DNA from 2 places in the Streptomyces sp. NPDC053560 genome. Region 1 is predicted to be linked to the other one. Evidence: riboswitches for the same ligand, from Rfam matches in the RefSeq annotation. Region 1 holds a riboswitch; the other holds the start of a gene.
The links. A riboswitch is a leader RNA that binds a small molecule or an ion and turns the genes downstream of it on or off. The one in region 1 is predicted to bind S-adenosylmethionine.
Positions count from the first base shown of each region.

Region 2: it holds a riboswitch for S-adenosylmethionine, as region 1 does, so the genes downstream of both, thrC (threonine synthase) here and ACIGQF_RS11490 (aminotransferase class V-fold PLP-dependent enzyme) in region 1, are expected to answer to the same signal.

Region 1 is NZ_JBITXI010000004.1:377,109-385,949, reverse strand. It holds gene ACIGQF_RS11510 (c-type cytochrome) at 1-497, shown strand, start outside; gene ACIGQF_RS11505 (Rieske 2Fe-2S domain-containing protein) at 494-1,555, shown strand; gene ACIGQF_RS11500 (cytochrome bc complex cytochrome b subunit) at 1,552-3,192, shown strand; gene trpD (anthranilate phosphoribosyltransferase) at 3,351-4,415, shown strand; SAM riboswitch class IV at 4,589-4,705, shown strand; gene ACIGQF_RS11490 (aminotransferase class V-fold PLP-dependent enzyme) at 4,918-6,366, shown strand; gene ACIGQF_RS11485 (Lrp/AsnC family transcriptional regulator) at 6,471-6,752, opposite strand; gene ACIGQF_RS11480 (rhomboid family intramembrane serine protease) at 6,749-7,498, opposite strand; gene ACIGQF_RS11475 (hypothetical protein) at 7,689-7,928, shown strand; gene ACIGQF_RS11470 (NYN domain-containing protein) at 7,950-8,841, shown strand, end outside.
Region 2 is NZ_JBITXI010000010.1:289,047-297,887, forward strand. It holds gene groL (chaperonin GroEL) at 1-1,119, opposite strand, end outside; gene ACIGQF_RS25095 (cold-shock protein) at 1,442-1,645, opposite strand; gene ACIGQF_RS25100 (MoaD/ThiS family protein) at 2,102-2,380, opposite strand; gene thrC (threonine synthase) at 2,449-3,735, opposite strand; SAM riboswitch class I at 3,753-3,911, opposite strand; gene ACIGQF_RS25110 (glucosyl-3-phosphoglycerate synthase) at 4,092-5,084, shown strand; gene ACIGQF_RS25115 (trehalose-6-phosphate synthase) at 5,291-6,772, shown strand; gene otsB (trehalose-phosphatase) at 6,893-7,768, opposite strand; gene ACIGQF_RS25125 (DUF3263 domain-containing protein) at 7,897-8,142, opposite strand; gene ACIGQF_RS25130 (extracellular solute-binding protein) at 8,266-8,841, opposite strand, start outside.

The DNA of each region.
Region 1 (8,841 bases):
GGAAGAAGAACATCTACAGCCAGGCCGAGATCGACCAGCTGGCGGCGTACGTCGCGTCGCTCGGCGCCGGTCCGTCCGTGCCGGAAAAGAAGGACTACAGCGCCGACGGCGCCGACATCGGCAAGGGCGGTGAGCTCTTCCGTACGAACTGTGCCCAGTGCCACAACTTCACCGGTAAGGGCGGCGCCCTGACCAACGGCAAGTTCGCACCGGCGCTGGACGGGGTCGACCCGAAGCACATCTACGAGGCCATGGAGACCGGCCCGCAGAACATGCCTTCGTTCGGCGACGGCAGCCTCTCCAAGGCCAACAAGAAGGACATCGTCGCGTACCTCGGTGAGGTCAACGGCGACAAGACCGCGAGCCCCGGCGGCATGGACCTCGGTGGTCTCGGCCCGGTCAGCGAGGGCCTCTTCGGTTACATCTTCGGCCTGGGCGCGCTGGTCGCGGTCGCCATCTGGGTCGCAGCCCGGACAGCGAAGGCCAAGAAGTCATGAGTGAGACTGGACGACACGCAGACGTGCCAGAAGAAAACCTGCCCAGTGAGCGCGACGGTGCTCACGGTGACGTGGCGACGAAGAGCAACCCCTTCGCCGACCCGGGCCTGCCCCCCCACGAGCACCGCATCCAGGACATCGACGAGCGGGCGGCCAAGCGCTCCGAGCGTGCCGTGGCACTGCTCTTCGTGGTGTCCATGCTCGCGACGATCGGCTTCATCGCCTCGTACGTGATCTTCCCGATCGACAAGATCATCTACGTCTGGCCGCTCGGCCACATCAGCGCGCTGAACTTCGCGCTGGGCCTGACGCTCGGCGTGGCGCTGTTCTGCATCGGCGCCGGCGCGGTCCACTGGGCCCGCACGCTGATGTCCGACGTGGAGGTCGCCCAGGAGCGGCACCCGATCGAGGCCGAGCCCGAGGTCAAGGCCAAGGTCATGGCCGACTTCCGGGAAGGCGCCGCGGAGTCCGGCATGGGCCGCCGCAAGCTGATCCGCAACACCATGTTCGGTGCGCTGGCCCTGGTGCCGCTCTCCGGTGTGGTGCTGCTGCGCGACCTCGGTCCGCTGCCGGAGAAGAAGCTCCGCACCACGGGCTGGAAGAAGGGCATCCGCCTGGTCAACCAGTCCACCAACCTCCCGCTGCGTCCCGAGGACATCGCGGTCGGCTCGCTCACCTTCGCCAAGCCCGAGGGCCTGGAGGAGGACGACCACGAGTTCAACCAGAAGATTGCCAAGGACGCCCTGATGCTCGTGCGGATCCAGCCGCAGAACATCAAGGACAAGCAGGAACTTGAGTGGTCGCACGAGGGCATCGTGGCGTACTCGAAGATCTGCACCCACGTCGGTTGCCCGATCTCCCTGTACGAGCAGCAGACGCACCACGTGCTCTGCCCCTGCCACCAGTCCACCTTCGACCTTTCCGACGGTGGCCGCGTGATCTTCGGCCCGGCGGGCCACGCCCTGCCGCAGCTGCACATCACGGTGAAGGACGGCTACCTCGAAGCCGTCAGCGACTTCGCGGAGCCCGTCGGCCCGAGCTTCTGGGAGCGCGGATGAGTAACGAAACGAGCGCGACCAACGCGCGTCGCGGCCAGGCGCCGCGGGGCGAGCGGATCGCCGACTGGGCGGACGGCCGGCTGGGCATCTACAGCCTCGCCAAGTCCAACATGCGGAAGATCTTCCCGGACCACTGGTCCTTCATGCTGGGCGAGATCTGCCTCTACAGCTTCATCATCATCATCCTGACCGGCGTCTACCTGACGCTGTTCTTCCACCCGAGCATGGCCGAGGTCGTCTACCACGGCTCCTACGTGCCCATGCACGGCATCCGGATGACCCAGGCCTTCGAGTCGACGCTGGACATCAGCTTCGACGTCCGCGGCGGTCTGCTGATCCGGCAGATCCACCACTGGGCCGCGCTGGTGTTCGTCGCCGGCATGATGGTTCACATGATGCGGGTGTTCTTCACCGGCGCCTTCCGCAAGCCGCGCGAGGTCAACTGGCTGTTCGGCTTCCTGCTGCTGGTGCTCGGCATGTTCACCGGCTTCACCGGCTACTCGCTCCCGGACGACCTGCTGTCCGGTACCGGTGTCCGGTTCATCGAGGGTGTCATCCTGGCGATGCCGCTGGTCGGCTCGTACCTGCAGATGTTCATCTTCGGCGGGGAGTTCCCCGGCCACGACATCATTCCGCGGTTCTTCTCGGTGCACGTGCTGCTGCTGCCGGGCATCATGCTCGGCCTGCTGGTGGCGCACCTGATCCTGGTCTTCTACCACAAGCACACCCAGTTCCCGGGTGCCGGCAAGACGGAGAAGAACGTCGTCGGCATGCCGCTGCTGCCGGTCTACATGGCCAAGGCCGGAGGCTTCTTCTTCCTGGTCTTCGGTGTGATCTCGGTGATCGCCGCGATCGCGAGCATCAACCCGGTGTGGGCCATCGGCCCGTACCGCCCGGACCAGGTGTCCACCGGCGCCCAGCCCGACTGGTACATGGGCTTCGCCGAGGGTCTGGTCCGTGTCATGCCCGGCTGGGAGTGGGACATCGCCGGTCACTACACCGTCAACTTCGGTGTGCTGATCCCGATCATCATCTTCCCGCTGGTCCTGGCGGCCATCGCGGTCTACCCGTTCATCGAGTCCTGGGTCACCGGCGACAAGCGTGAGCACCACCTGCTGGACCGCCCGCGCAACGCCCCGACCCGCACCGGCTTCGGTGTGGCCTGGCTGATCGCGTACTTCGTCATGCTGATCGGTGGCGGTAACGACCTGTGGGCCACGCACTTCCACCTGTCGATCAACTCGATCACCTGGTTCGTCCGGATCGCGTTCTTCGTCGGGCCGGTGCTCGGCTTCATCGCGACCAAGCGGATCTGCATGGGCCTGCAGCGGCGCGACCGCGACAAGGTGCTGCACGGACGCGAGTCCGGCATCATCAAGCGGCTGCCGCACGGTGAGTTCATCGAGGTGCACGAGCCGCTCGGCCAGGAGCAGCTGCACCACCTCACCTCGCACGAGCAGCCCAAGCCGCTCGAGCTCGGCCCCGAGGTCGACGAGAACGGTGTCAAGCGCAAGATCCCGCGCTCGCAGAAGCTGCGCGCCAAGCTCTCCAAGAGCTACTACGGCGAGGACAACGTCATTCCGAAGCCGACGGTGGAGGAGTACGAGGAGATCACCAGCGGCCACGGCCACCACTGATCTCCACGGGGGAGCGGTGCCCGCACCGTGACCCCGAGCACGTAGCAGAGCACGCCACCCAGAGGGCCCTGTCCGACGATTGGACGGGGCCCTCCGGCGTGTCTGCAGGCCCGATAGGCTCGCCGTGAAGCAGTTGACATGAACCAGGAGTGTGGACCATGAACGTTGTGACCCCGGATGACGGCGGCAGCGTGGCGGCCCGCACCTGGCCGGGCGTGCTGAACGCCCTCCTGGAAGGCCGTGACCTCTCCGCCGACTCCACCGAGTGGGCGATGGACCGGATGATGCGCGGCGAGGCCAGCGACGCGCAGATCGCCGGCTTCGCGGTGGCGCTGCGGGCCAAGGGCGAGACCGTCGCGGAGATCTCCGGACTGGTCCGTGCCATGTACGAGCACGCCAACCTCATCGAGGTACCGGGGCCCGGCGTGGACATCGTCGGCACCGGCGGCGACGGCGCCAAGACCGTGAACATCTCCACGATGTCCTCGATCGTGGTGGCCGGCACGGGCGCGAAGGTCGTCAAGCACGGCAACCGCGCCGCGTCCTCCGCCAGCGGCGCCTCCGACGTCCTGGAGAAGCTGGGCGTGAACCTGGACCTGACCCCGCGGCGGGTGGTGGAGGTCGCCGAGGAGGCGGGCATCACCTTCTGCTTCGCGGTGAAATTCCACCCGGCGCTGCGGCACGTGGGCGCCGCGCGCGGCCAGTTGGGCATCCGGACGGTCTTCAACTTCCTCGGTCCGCTCACCAACCCCGCCAAGGTGCGCGCCCAGGCGGTCGGCGTGGCCGACGCCAGGATGGCGCCCATCGTGGCCGGCGTCTTCGCCGAGCGCGGCCACTCCTCGCTGGTCTTCCGCGGTGACGACGGCCTCGACGAGCTGACGACGACGACCACCTCCCGGGTCTGGGTGGTGCGTGACGGCGCGGTCCGCGAGGAGTCCTTCGACCCGCGGGACGTCGGCCTCGAACTGGTCCCTGTGGAGGCGCTGCGCGGCGCTGACGCCTCCTACAACGCGGACGTCGCGCGGCGCCTCCTGGCCGGCGAGCGGGGCCCCGTACGGGACGCGGTCCTGCTGAACTCCGCGGCGGCGCTGGTCGCGCTGGAGCCGACGGACGCACCCCTGACCGACCAGATCGCGGCAGGCATCACCCGCGCCGCCGAGTCCATCGACTCGGGCACGGCCCAGAACGTCCTGACCCGCTGGGTGGCCGCCTCCCAGGCGTAGCCCCCTCAGGGGCGCGGGACGTGTCGGTATGCGGCTCCGCCGCGTGGGCGCGACCAGCCACAGCGGCGCCGCGCCCGGCACACGAGGAGCTGAGCCTCCCCGGATGCCGGGCGCGGCGTCCGTCATACGGACACCTCTTGCGCCGACGCGATCATGTGGCATGATTCTCGGCAGGTCACGAGCGACAGCGAATAGGCCCCGGCCCGCTGTCCGGCAACCCTCCGTCCGTGGCGGGGTGCCCCGGGTGATGACCAGGCCGCAGGCAGCAAGGCCCGCGGCAAGCGCGGATCCCTCGCCAGGGATCCTGGTTATCGAGGGAGCCTTTCCGTGATGCAGCGAATGCGATAGGGCCGGCCGGCCCCTTTCTCCGAACACCCCGCCAGAGGCGCCCCCTTTTCCTTTCCGTGTGCGCGGCGCCCGCGGGTTCCTTTCACGCCTCGTGCGTGTCATTCGCTCACTCCGTACGTTCTCGTACGGTGTTACGCCTCCGGGAGACTTCGTCATGTCCGTGCGCCCTGACACCGCCACCGCCACCGCCGCCACCACCGCCGACGCCGACCCCGCCTGCGCCGCCGCCGCGCCGCTCCCCGTGCTCGGCCGCGACGTGAGCGTCCCGCTCGTCACCGGCGGCGAGGTCACCTACGCCGCGCTGGACTACGCGGCCAGCGCCCCGGCGCTCCAGCGGGTGTGGGACGACGTGGCCGCGTACGCGCCGTACTACGGGAGCGTCCACCGCGGCGCCGGGTACCTCTCCCAGCTCTCCACCGACCTCTTCGAGAACAGCCGGCAGACCGTCGCGGAGTTCCTCGGCTGCCGCGAGGCGGACCAGGTGGTCTTCACCCGGTCCACCACCGACTCGCTCAACCTGCTGGCGGGCGTGCTCCCCGCGGGCACCCGGGTGTTCGTCTTCGAGACCGAGCACCACGCCTCGCTGCTGCCCTGGGAGCAGCGGGGCGACCTGACCGTCACCTACCTCGACGCCCCCCGCACCCCGCAGCAGGCGGTCGACACGCTGGAGAAGGCGCTGGCCGGCCGTGAGCCCTACGGCCCGGCGCTGGTGTGCGTGACGGGCGCGTCGAACGTGACCGGCGAGCTGTGGCCGGTGCGCGAACTGGCCGCCGCGGCCCACGCGCACGGCGCGCGGATCGTGCTGGACGCCGCTCAGCTCGCCCCGCACCACCCCGTCGACATCGCCGACCTGGACGTGGACTGGGTCGCCTTCTCCGGCCACAAGCTCTACGCGCCCTTCGGGGCCGGTGTGCTGGCCGGCCGCGCCGACTGGCTCCAGGCGGCCGAGCCCTACCTGGCCGGCGGCGGCGCCAGCCGGACGGTCGCCCGCCGCGAGGACGGGGGCGTGGCGGTCGAGTGGCACACCACCGCAGCCCGCCACGAGGCCGGCTCCCCGAACGTGATCGGCGTCTACGCGATCGCCTCCGCCTGCAAGGTGCTGACCGAGGCGGGCTTCGACGCGCTGGTCGCACGGGAGCGGGAGCTGATCGCGAAGGTGCGGACCGGGCTGGCCGAGGTGCCCCAGGTGAAGGTGCTCTCGCTCTTCGGCGACGACGCCGACCGGGTGGGCGTGCTGTCCTTCGTCGTCGAGGGCTGGAACAGCTCGCACTTCGCGGCCGCGCTGTCCGCCGAGTACGGCATCGGCGTACGGGACGGTCTCTTCTGCGCCCACCCGCTGGTGCGCACCCTGCTGGGCAGCGACCCGCAGGACCCGGGGGCCTGCGGTGCACCCGAAGGGGCGCCGGGGGAGCGAAGCGAGGTGGGGGTCCCCCCGGCCGAAGGCTGGGGGAGGTCGCTGAACGCCATCCGGGTGAGCTTCGGGGCGGGTACGCCCGACGAGCACGTGGAGCGGTTCGTGCGGGCGGTCAAGGAACTGGTCTCCGACGGCGCGCGGTGGTCCTACCGGACCGAGGAGGGGCGTTGCGTGCCGGATCGCGGCTGAGCCGCGTCGTCGGAACCGGCCGGTGGTGGTCCTGCTGGGGGACCGCTGCCGGCCGGTGGCCGTTTGCCTACGGGCCTGTCCTCAACCGCCGGACAGGCTGAGTTTTAGGCATCCAGCCCGATCGCGAACGCCGCTTCCAGGTCGTGCTGGGAGTACGTGCGGAACGCGATGTGCGTCTCGGTGGAGGCGACGCCGGGGACCTTGCTGATCCGGCCGGGGATGACGTCGGCCAGCTCGTCGTGGTCGGCCACCCGGACCATCGCGATCAGGTCGTGCGCCCCGGTGACCGAGTAGACCTCGCTGACGCCGTCGAGGGCCGCGATCTTCTCGGCGATCTCCGGGATCTGGTCCACGCTGGTCTTGATGAGCACGATCGAAGTGATCACGGTTGGCTCTCTCCCTCGGTCGGCCGTTCTGTGGGCCCCACCCTACCGGGGAGCCCCGGCACGGCCTGCGGTGGAGCGTCCGGTGCGCGGTACCGCACCCAGGCGTGGACGAGGCCCAGCAGGAACCCCACGACGTGGGCCAGATAGGCGACGCCGGGCCCGTTGACCGCGCGCTGCGCCGCCAGCCACTGGAGCACGAACCAGAAGATCAGTACGGCCCAGGCCGGGAAGCGCAGCGGCAGGAAGAAGAGGAACGGGAAGAGGCTGGTCACTCGCGCGCGGGGAAAGAGGTAGAGGAAGGCGCCGAGCACGCCGGAGATCGATCCGGACGCGCCGACCAGGGTCTGGCCCGACTCGGCGTGCGCCGCCGCGTAGCCCAGCAGGGCCACGTAGCCGGTCAGGACGTAGAACACCAGGAAGTGCAGCCGGCCCATCCTGGCCTCGGCCATGCCCCCGAAGACGTAGAGGAAGAGCATGTTGCCCAGCAGGTGCAGCCAGCTGCCGTGCACGAAGAGCGCGGTGAGCGGGGTGAGCAGCGCCTTCGGGTCGCCGCTCCACAGATCGCGCGGGATGACGCCCCAGCGGGCGAAGTACGCGCTCTGCGCCTGGAGGAGCGACTCGCCCGTGCCGTATATCCCGTTGAGTCCCGATGCCGGGCCGATGACGAAGACCACGCAGCAGATGCCGATCAGGACGTTGGTCATACGGGAGAACACGGTCCGCGGGGACGGGATCGAGGCCGACATGAAGTGATCATGCCGTAATGACCATAAAGGGGACAGAGTGCCTCGCCGTGTTCCGGCAGCCGGGCACGGACGGCGCCGGGCCGCCGCCAGGCCGTAGGGTTACGGGCAGTACTTTCCGTACTTCCGCAGTTCGACGGCGCACCGCGTGAACCCGCACAACCGCACGAGCTTGACGAAAGAGGACGACACAATGGCTGTTCCCCTGCCGACGGCCGAAACCCGGTGGCGCTGCACCCTGTGCGGCAACCTCACGCGTTTCGACGTCACCCGCCGGTCCAAGGTGGTGGAGTACGTCCACCTCGACCTGGCCGGTGAGCCCAAGGTCGAGGAGCGCGAGGTGCTCAGTGAGAGCATCGAGTCCGTCCGCTGCCGCTGGTGCAACGCGGTCGACCAGATCGAGCTGGTGGACCGGCCCGGCGCGGACGCCTGAGATCGGAGCGGTGCAGCAGTGGTGGAGCGTCCAGCGGGGTATGAGGGGGAAGAGCGCGACCCGGAGGCCGGTGCGGCCGACGAAGTGCTCGACCGGCCCCTGCCCGAGGGCGTGCGGCGCCGTGTCGTGGCGCTCACCGCGGAGTCCTTCGGCGGCCTGACGGTCGCCGAACTTCCGCCGCCGCTGCGCCAGTACGCGCGGTTCACGCCGTCCCGGCGGCTGAAGTTCGCGGGCAACGCCATGGCCGCCGCGCTGGAGAGCGACCCGGTCTTCCGGCAACGGATCGCGGCCCGGCTCCGCGAGACCCAGCAGGAGCTGGCCGACGCCCTCCAGCAGGGCACCCCGCCCGCCGCCGCCGACCCGCAGGATGTCGCGGCGGCGGCGTACGTGCTGCGCCCGCCGGGCTGGGCGAAGCTGGTCGCCGCGGCGGGCGAGGAGGTCCGGCGCGCCGACGAGCAGCGGGCCGACGAGGAGACCGAGCGGGAGCTCGCCCGGCTGCGGGAGGAGCTGGCCGAGGCGCGGGCGGCGTCCCGCGCCGAGGCCGACAAGGCCAGAGGCGACCTCGAAGCGGCCCGCAAGGAGAACGACGTACTCCAGCGCAAGCTGCGCAGCGCGCTCAGCGACGTCAAGCGCGCCCAGGCCGCGGCGCGCAAGGCGGACGCCGAGACCGAGTCGCTGCGCTCGGCGGCGGCCACGGAGAAGGCGGCCACCGACAGTGAGACGCGGCGGCTGAAGGCCCGGGTCGCGGAGGCGGAGGCGGCGCTCGAAGCCGGCCGCCGCGCCGCGCGCGAGGGGCGCAGTGTGGAGGACATGCGCCTGCGACTGCTCCTGGACACCGTGCTGGACGCGGCCCAGGGGCTGCGCAGAGAGCTGGCGCTGCCGCCCGCCAACGTCCACCCCGCCGACACCGTGG
Region 2 (8,841 bases), on a different contig from region 1:
ACCGCCGGCGAGCTTCGCCAGGCGCTCCTGCAGCTTCTCGCGGTCGTAGTCGCTGTCCGAGTTCTCGATCTCGGCGCGGATCTGGTTGACGCGGCCCTGGACCTGGTCGCTGTCGCCGGCACCGTCGACGATGGTGGTCTCGTCCTTGGTGATGACGACCTTGCGGGCGCGGCCGAGCAGGTCGAGACCGGCGTTCTCCAGCTTGAGGCCGACCTCCTCGGAGATGACGGTGCCACCGGTGAGGATGGCGATGTCGCCGAGCATGGCCTTGCGGCGGTCACCGAAGCCCGGGGCCTTCACGGCGACGGACTTGAAGGTGCCACGGATCTTGTTGACGACCAGGGTCGACAGGGCCTCGCCCTCGACGTCCTCCGCGATGATCAGCAGCGGCTTGCCCGACTGCATGACCTTCTCCAGCAGCGGAAGGAGGTCCTTCACGTTGGAGATCTTGGAGTTGACGATCAGGATGTACGGGTCGTCGAGCGACGCCTCCATACGCTCCATGTCGGTGGCGAAGTACGCCGAGATGTAGCCCTTGTCGAAGCGCATACCCTCGGTGAGCTCCAGCTCCAGACCGAAGGTCTGGGACTCCTCGACGGTGATGACGCCTTCCTTGCCGACCTTGTCCATGGCCTCGGCGATGAGCTCACCGATCTGGGTGTCGGCCGCGGAGATGGAGGCGGTGGAGGCGATCTGCTCCTTGGTCTCCACGTCCTTCGCCTGCTCCAGCAGGGCGGCGGAGACGGCCTCGACGGCGCGCTCGATGCCGCGCTTCAGGGCCATCGGGTTGGCGCCGGCCGCGACGTTGCGCAGGCCCTCGCGGACCAGGGCCTGGGCCAGGACGGTCGCGGTCGTCGTGCCGTCACCGGCGACGTCGTCCGTCTTCTTCGCGACCTCCTTGACCAGCTCGGCGCCGATCTTCTCGTACGGGTCCTCGAGCTCGATCTCCTTGGCGATGGACACACCATCGTTGGTGATCGTGGGGGCGCCCCACTTCTTCTCAAGGACGACGTTGCGGCCCTTGGGGCCAAGGGTGACCTTGACGGCGTCGGCGAGCTGGTTCATCCCGCGCTCGAGACCGCGCCGTGCCTCCTCGTCGAACGCGATGATCTTGGCCATGTGAAGTGGTCCTCCCGGACAGGGGTGGAAACGCAGTGGACCGCGCTGGTGCCCGCGACGGACGGCCTGCAACCCCGTGGTTCCCTGCCCCACCGGGCCGCGGACCTCACCGGCCCGATCCGAAGTTCTGTCACTCTCACCTTCAGAGTGCTAACGCAATGATTAGCACTCGACCCCCTCGAGTGCAAGCGCCCAAGCAAGGCTGCAGGCTCGAGCGGCGACCACGCAAGAGGCCCGGGGCACACACGCGCCCGCGCACAACAGAAGGTCCGCACCCCCGTCAGGGAGCACGGACCTCCGTACGCTGCAGTCGGTCGGCGCTTCAGCCGGCCACGCGAACCATGTCCGCCTGCGGCCCCTTCTGGCCCTGCGAGATCTCGAACTCGACCCGCTGGCCTTCCTCAAGGGTGCGGTAACCGTCCATCTGGATCGCGCTGTAGTGGACGAAAACATCCGCACCACCGTCGACCGCGATGAAGCCGTACCCCTTCTCCGCGTTGAACCACTTGACGGTGCCCTGAGCCATTCCTAACTCCCCTATTGCTGGCCCTTGCGCAGGACCGCACTCCGCGGACCCGGGTCAGACCTCACCCCCAAGGAGGGTGTGCGCCGGAACGCGTCGACCGCCGCTGAATGTATCTGGACCGATGCCCAGCGCAACAGGTCAATCGGACGAGAATTCTGCCCACGACCATTCGCCGATATCCGGCGAAGTCTCAACAATTCTGGGCAAGCCGGGCCGGGCATAGCTCATCAACACGACAAATTGCGCACACACTTTGAGCACATCTTGTCGTGTTCTCATATGCGTCGGGCACGCGCGAGAAGAGGATTCACCTCAACTGTATCGCCTTTAACGACATGGAATCGCCCCGTCCGCTTCTAATGCGGACGGGGCGATTCCGGGGTGCGCATCCCGTCATTCACGAGACGGTGCACAAGGGGCGCGCACAGGGCGCACAAAGGGGCGTACAGCCGCTTTTCAGCAGCCGCCGGCCACCGCGGGAATGATCGAGACGCTGGCGCCGTCCGGCGTCGCGGTCTCCAGACCACCCTCGAAGCGCACGTCGTCGTCGTTGACGTAGACGTTCACGAAGCGGCGCAGCTTGCCCTGGTCGTCCAGGACGCGGGCCGCGATGCCGTTGTGGTTCTTCTCCAGGTCCTGGATGACCTCGGAGAGCTTCGCGCCCTCGGCGGGGACCTCGGCCTGGCCGCCGGTGTAGGTGCGGAGGATGGTGGGGATGCGGACGTTGACGCTCATGGTGTTTCTCTGCCTTCCGGGTTCAGGGGCGACGGGTACGGGGCCGCGCTGCGGCCGGGAGCCGGGGCTCAGCCGAGGCCGGCCTCGCGGAAGGAGTCCAGGCTCGGACGGATGGTCGCGGTCGGGCCGGTGGTCGGCGCGACGGCGTCCAGCGTCTTCAGGCCGTCGCCGGTGTTCAGGACGACGAGGGACTTGGCCGGGTCGATCCGGCCGTTCTCGATGAGCTTCTTGGTGACGCCGACGGTCACGCCGCCCGCGGTCTCCGCGAAGATGCCCTCGGTGCGGGCCAGCAGCTTGATCGCGTCCACGACCTGCTCGTCGTTGACGTCCTCGACGGCGCCGCCGGTGCGGCGGGCGATGTCGAGCACGTACGGGCCGTCCGCCGGGTTGCCGATGGCCAGCGACTTGGCGATGGTGTTCGGCTTCTGCGGGCGGACCACGTCGTGGCCGGCCTTGAAGGCGGTGGACACCGGCGAGCAGCCCTCGGCCTGGGCGCCGAAGATCTTGTACGGCTTGTCCTCGACCAGGCCGAGCTGGATCAGCTCCTTGAGCCCCTTGTCGATCTTCGTGAGCTGCGAGCCCGAGGCGATCGGGATGACCAGCTGGTCCGGCAGCTCCCAGCCGAGCTGCTCGCAGATCTCGTACGCGAGCGTCTTGGAGCCCTCGCCGTAGTACGGGCGGAGGTTGACGTTCACGAAGCCCCAGCCCTCGCCCAGCGGGTCGCCGATGAGCTCGGAGCAGAAGCGGTTGACGTCGTCGTAGTTGCCCTCGATGCCGACGAGGTCGCCGCCGTACACCGCGGCCATGACGACCTTGCCCGCCTCCAGGTCGTGCGGGATGAACACGCAGGAGCGGAAGCCGGCCCGGCGCGCCGCGGCGCCGACGGCGCCGGCCAGGTTGCCGGTGGAGGAGCAGGACAGGGTGGTGAAGCCGAAGGCGCGGGCCGCCTCGACGGCGATGGCCACGACGCGGTCCTTGAAGGAGTGCGTCGGGTTGCCGGAGTCGTCCTTCACGTACAGGCCGCCGGTGACGCCCAGCTCGGCGGCGAGCCGGTCGGCCTTGACCAGCTTGGTGAAGCCCGGGTTGAGGTTGGGCTTGTCGGCCACGTCGGCGGGGACGGGCAGCAGCGGCGCGTACCGCCAGATGTTGTCGGGACCGGCCTCGATCTGCTTCTTCAGGCCCTCGGGGTCGCCGCTCGGCAGGTCGTAGGCCACTTCGAGCGGCCCGAAACATTCCTGACAGGCGAAGATCGGGCCCAGATCGAAGCGGGTGCCGCACTCGCGGCAGGACAGCGCGGCGGCGGGGCCGAGGGAGACGGCGGAAGTGGTGGTGCTTTCAGAAGCTTGCACAGCCATGGAGGCGAGGCCCTTTCTCCTCATCTTCCTCACGACGCATCTCGCCGTGAGACGGATTTGGCACCTTCCCTAGCCGGGAGCCTCGCGCGCGGGACTTCAGTGTCCTGGCGGCAAGACCGGCTGGAGGGTTGCCGGGGCTTCAACGGGCCGTATCCCTCTGCCCCTCTGGATGAGCGGTATGGCCTGCATGCGAAACACAGGCGTTTGTTCAGCGGTGACCCCGGCATGCGGTGGTCATCCGCGTTGTTCAAGACTGTAACCGAAGGGGTGGATGGTTGAGATAGCCGTCCGAACCGCGAGATGGCTCACACCGCGTAGCAAGATGGCCCACACGCGTAGCAAAAGGAGACGGATACGTGCTGGAAGAGGTGGAGCGCTGGCTGGCCGGCCGCTCCTGGTCCGCCGCCGACCGACCGCTCGACCAGCTGTTGGCAGCGAAAGGGCGCACGGGGCAGAAGGTCAGCGTAGTGCTGCCCGCGCTCGACGAGGAAGCCACGGTCGGCGCGATCGTGGAGATCATCCGCCGTGACCTGATGTCCGACGCGATGCCGCTGGTCGACGAGCTGATCGTGGTGGATTCCGGCTCCACCGACCGCACCTCCGAGGTCGCGGCCGCGGCCGGCGCCCGGGTCGTGCACCGCGACGCGATCCTGCCCCGGCTGGCGACGGTGCCCGGCAAGGGCGAGGTGCTGTGGCGCTCGCTGCTGGCCACCAGCGGCGACATCGTCTGCTTCGTCGACGCCGACCTGCGCGAGTTCTCCGCCGACTTCGTGTCCGGGATCGTCGGGCCGCTGCTGACCGACCCGCAGGTGCAGTTCGTGAAGGCGATGTACGACCGGCCGCTGGGCGACGCCGTCGGCGGCGCGGGGGCGGGCCGGGACGGTCGTCGTGCCGGCGGCGAGCAGGGAGGACGGGTGACCGAGCTGGTGGCCCGCCCGCTGCTCAATCTGCACTGGCCGCAGCTGGCCGGTTTCGTCCAGCCGCTCGGCGGCGAGTACGCGGCCCGGCGCTCGCTCCTGGAGCGGCTGCCCTTCCCCGTGGGGTACGGCGTCGAGCTGGGCCTGCTGGTCGACGCGCTGCACACGGTCGGCCTGGACGCGCTGGCGCAGGTGGACGTGGGGGTGCGCAGGCACCGGCACCAGGACGGGCAGGCCCTGGGCCGGATGGCCGCGGCGATCTACCGCACCGCCCAGCTGCGGCTGGCGCGCGGCCACCTCGTACGGCCCCGGCTCACCCAGTTCGACCGCGGCGAGGAGGGCGGCTTCGTGCCGCGTACGACCGCGGTGGACACCGAGGAGCGGCCGCCGATGCGCGGCATACCGGAGTACGCGGAGCGGCGGGCGGCCTGAGGCCGGGGCGCGGCGGCGGTCGCGGCGAGCGGTCGCGGCGAGCGGTCGCGGCGAGCCGTACCGGCCCTGCGGGGCCGCGGAGTCCGGCGGACCGGGAGCTTCCGGGAGCTCATGGCGGTCGCGCGCGTCGCCCGACGTGCGGCTGCGCCCACGATGTGCTGCGGGCCGTACGTTTGAGCGGATCTGTGGCGGGTTAGTTCATCGGCATGGTCTCCTCCAGCTCAGGTGCCCAGGTTCTCGTCGCGTCCAACCGTGGCCCGGTCTCCTACGCCCTGGGCGCGGACGGCACGCTCACATCCCGGCGCGGCGGTGGCGGACTGGTCTCGGGCCTGTCCGCGATCGGCTCGGACGCCGGAGCCGTCTGGGTGTGCGCGGCGCTCGGCGACGGCGACCGCGAGGCGGCCCGGCGGGCCGCCTCCGGTGCCGGACTGCTGGATCCGGCCGACACCGGCGGACAGCAGGTCCGGATGCTGGACATCCCGCCCGAGGTGTTCGCCGACGCGTACAACGGCATCGCCAACTCCGTGCTGTGGTTCGTCCACCACCTGCTGTACCAGACGCCGCTGGAGCCGTCGTTCGACGCGGATTTCCGCGGCCAGTGGGCGGCGTACGAGGCGTACAACACCGCCTTCGCCGACGCGCTCGCCGAGGCCGCGGCGCCGGGCGCCGCCGTCCTCGTGCAGGACTACCACCTCACACTGGTCCCGGGCCTGCTCCGCGAGCGCCGCCCCGACCTGCGCATCGGCCACTTCTCGCACACTCCGTGGGCGCCGCCGGACTACTTCCGCCTGCTGCCGGACGACGTGGCGGCCCAGGTGCTGCGCGGCGTCCTGGGCGGCGACCGGGCGGCGTTCCTGACCCGCCGCTGGGCCGAGGCGTTCGCCGAGTGCTGCGCGGCCGTGCTGGGCGCCGAGGTGGCGCGGGACGGGGAAGCGGGGCTGCGCGTCACGCACGAGGGCCGGACCACCCGGCTCGGCGTGCACGGCCTGGGCGCCGACGCGGACTTCCTGCGCGACCGGTCCCGGCAGCCGGACGTCGACGACCGGCTGGCGGACCTGCGCGAGCAGATCGGCACCGGCGAGGACGGCGCGCCGCGGAAGACGATCGTGCGGGTGGACCGCACGGAGCTGTCCAAGAACATCGTGCGCGGGCTGCGCGCGTACCGGCGGCTGCTGGCCGACCGGCCCGAGTGGCGCGGCCGGGTCGTCCACATAGCGTTCGCCTACCCCTCGCGGCAGGACCTGGCGGTGTACCGGGAGTACACCGAGGAGGTCGCGCGGCTGGCCGGGGAGATCAACGACGAGTTCGGCACGCCCGGCTGGCTGCCGGTGGTGCTGCATGTGAAGGACGACTTCGCGCGTTCCCTGGCCGCCTACCGGCTCGCCGACGTGGCGCTGGTCAACCCCATCCGCGACGGCATGAACCTGGTCGCCAAGGAGGTGCCGGTGGTGTCGGAGGCGGGCTGCGCGCTGGTGCTCTCCCGGGAGGCCGGGGCCTGCGCGGAGCTGGCGGACGACGCGCTGGTGGTCAATCCGTACGACATCGAGGCCACGGCCGGCGCGCTGCACGAGGCGCTGACGATGCCACAGGACGAGCGCGCGGAGCGGTCGAAGCGGCTGGCGATGGCGGCGACGGCGCTGCCGCCTGCGCAGTGGTTCTTGGATCAGTTGCGGGCGCTCTCGGCCTGAGGCCGGTTCTCCGGGCGCGAGGGGCACTGCCCCGTTCGGTGTGCCGGGCGGCTGCCCCGCCGTCGTGGTCGCTCGCGCAGTCCCCCGCGCCCCTGGGGCTGCCCCTTGCGGGGCGAGCCCTCAGGCGCGCGCCATGGCCTCCGCCAGCCCCGTCAGCAGCTGGACCACCCCGGCCGGGCCCGGTACGACCAGGTCGGCGCGGTCGGCCAGTTCCTCGGCGCCCTCGCCGACCGTCGCCGAGCTGCACACCAGCACCCCGGGCTGTCCCCGGTCGCGGAGCGCGTCGACGGCGGCGTACGCGGCCAGGTCGCCGAGGTCGTCCCCGGCGTAGAGGACCGCGCCCGCGGCCACCTCCCGCAGGTACGACGTGAGCGCCACGCCCTTGTCGACGCCGGGCGGGCGCAGCTCCAGGACGAAGCGGCCCGGCTCGACGATCAGGCCGTGCCGCCGGGCGAGGTCGGCCAGCGGCGCGCGCAGCGCTTCAAAGGTGCCCTGCGGGTCGGCGGTGCGGCGGGTGTGCACGGCGACGGCCCGGCCGCCCTTGGTCTCGATGGCGTCCTCGACGGGCACGTCCCGCCAGGCACCGGTGCCCGCCAGCAGTCCGGGCAGCTCGGCGGCCGCGGCGGCGACGCCGGGCGGCGGCGCGGGCGCGTCGATCCGGCCGGTGGCGGCGTCCCAGCGCTCCGCGCCGTAGTGCCCGAGGACGACGAGGTGGTCCAGGCCGTCCGCTGCGGCGAAGCCGCCGAGCCGTACGGCGGTCTCCGCCGGCCGGCCGGTGATCACCACGACGGCGCGCAGCAGTGGCGCGAGGCGGGCGAGGGCCGGGACGACGCCGGGGTGCGCGCGGGCCTGTTCGGGGTCGGGGACGATGTCGGCGAGGGTGCCGTCGAAGTCGAGCGCGACGACGGCTTCGGCGGGCCGGGCGAGGAGGGTGGCCAGGCCCGCGCGGCCGGCTTCGGACACCGGCTGCGCGAGGAGGTTCTCGGGGCTGCCCATGGGCCCGAGCCTAGCGGTGGGCCGGGGCGCGCGGAGGGCGTACGGAGATCTTGCGCGCCGGACGCGGCAGGGGCCGGCGTCGGGCGGGCCACACCCCTCGCGGACGAGGGCCGACCGGGCACGCGGCCTCAGCGCCGGGCCCGCCGCTCCTCCCGGACCCGGCGCAGCCGATTCACCGTCACCGGGTCGTGGGCGAGCGCGCGCGGGTCGTCCAGGAGGGCGTTGAGCAGCTGGTAGTAGCGGGTCGGCGAGATGCCGAGCCGCTCGCGCACGGCGCGCTCCTTGGCGCCGGGGCCGGGCCAGGAGCGGCGCTCCACGGCGAGCACGGCCTCGTCGCGCGCTGACAGCTGCTCGGACGGCGATTCGGACACCACACGACCACGATAGCCCCGCGGTACGACATCCCTACTGATCACCCGGGCGGGCGGCGCCGGCCGACGCGCTCGGGGCGGCCCCGGACCGGCCCGCGGCCTGCCGCCCGCCGTCTGCGTCCGGCGTCAGCGGGTCGCGCTGTCCGCCTCGTTCGCGGTGTTCTCGATGTCGGTGAGGACCTGCTGCGGGTCGCCGTCGCTGCCGACCGCGCTGCCCATCTTGGCCTTGACGGTCTTGCTGACGAGGGGCCAGGAGGTCTTGTCGGCGGGGTAGAACTCCGCGTCCGGCAGCTGCGTGAGGAAGCCGTGCAGCTTCTTGTACTTGTCCTCGGCGAGCATGTCCTGGGAGGCGGAGACGGTGACCGGGAGGAGGCCGTAGTCGCCGGAGAACTTCAGGACGTTGTCCTTGTCGTAGACGAAGTCGAGGAACTTGCCGATCTCGGCGCGGTGCCCGTTCTGCTTGAAGCCCATCATCCAGTCGGCGACGCCCATGGTGGACTTGGCGGGGCCGTTGATGCCGGGGAGCGCGACGGTGCCGTAGTCGACGCCCTTGGCCTTGGCCTGCTGCATGAGGGTGGGGTGGCCGTTGAGCATGCCCACCTTGCCGTCGGCGAAGGCGTCGAAGCCGGCCTGGCGGTTGAGCTTCGCGGGGTCGCCGCCGGTCAGGCCGGGAGTGACGAGGTTGTCCTTGACCCACTTGAA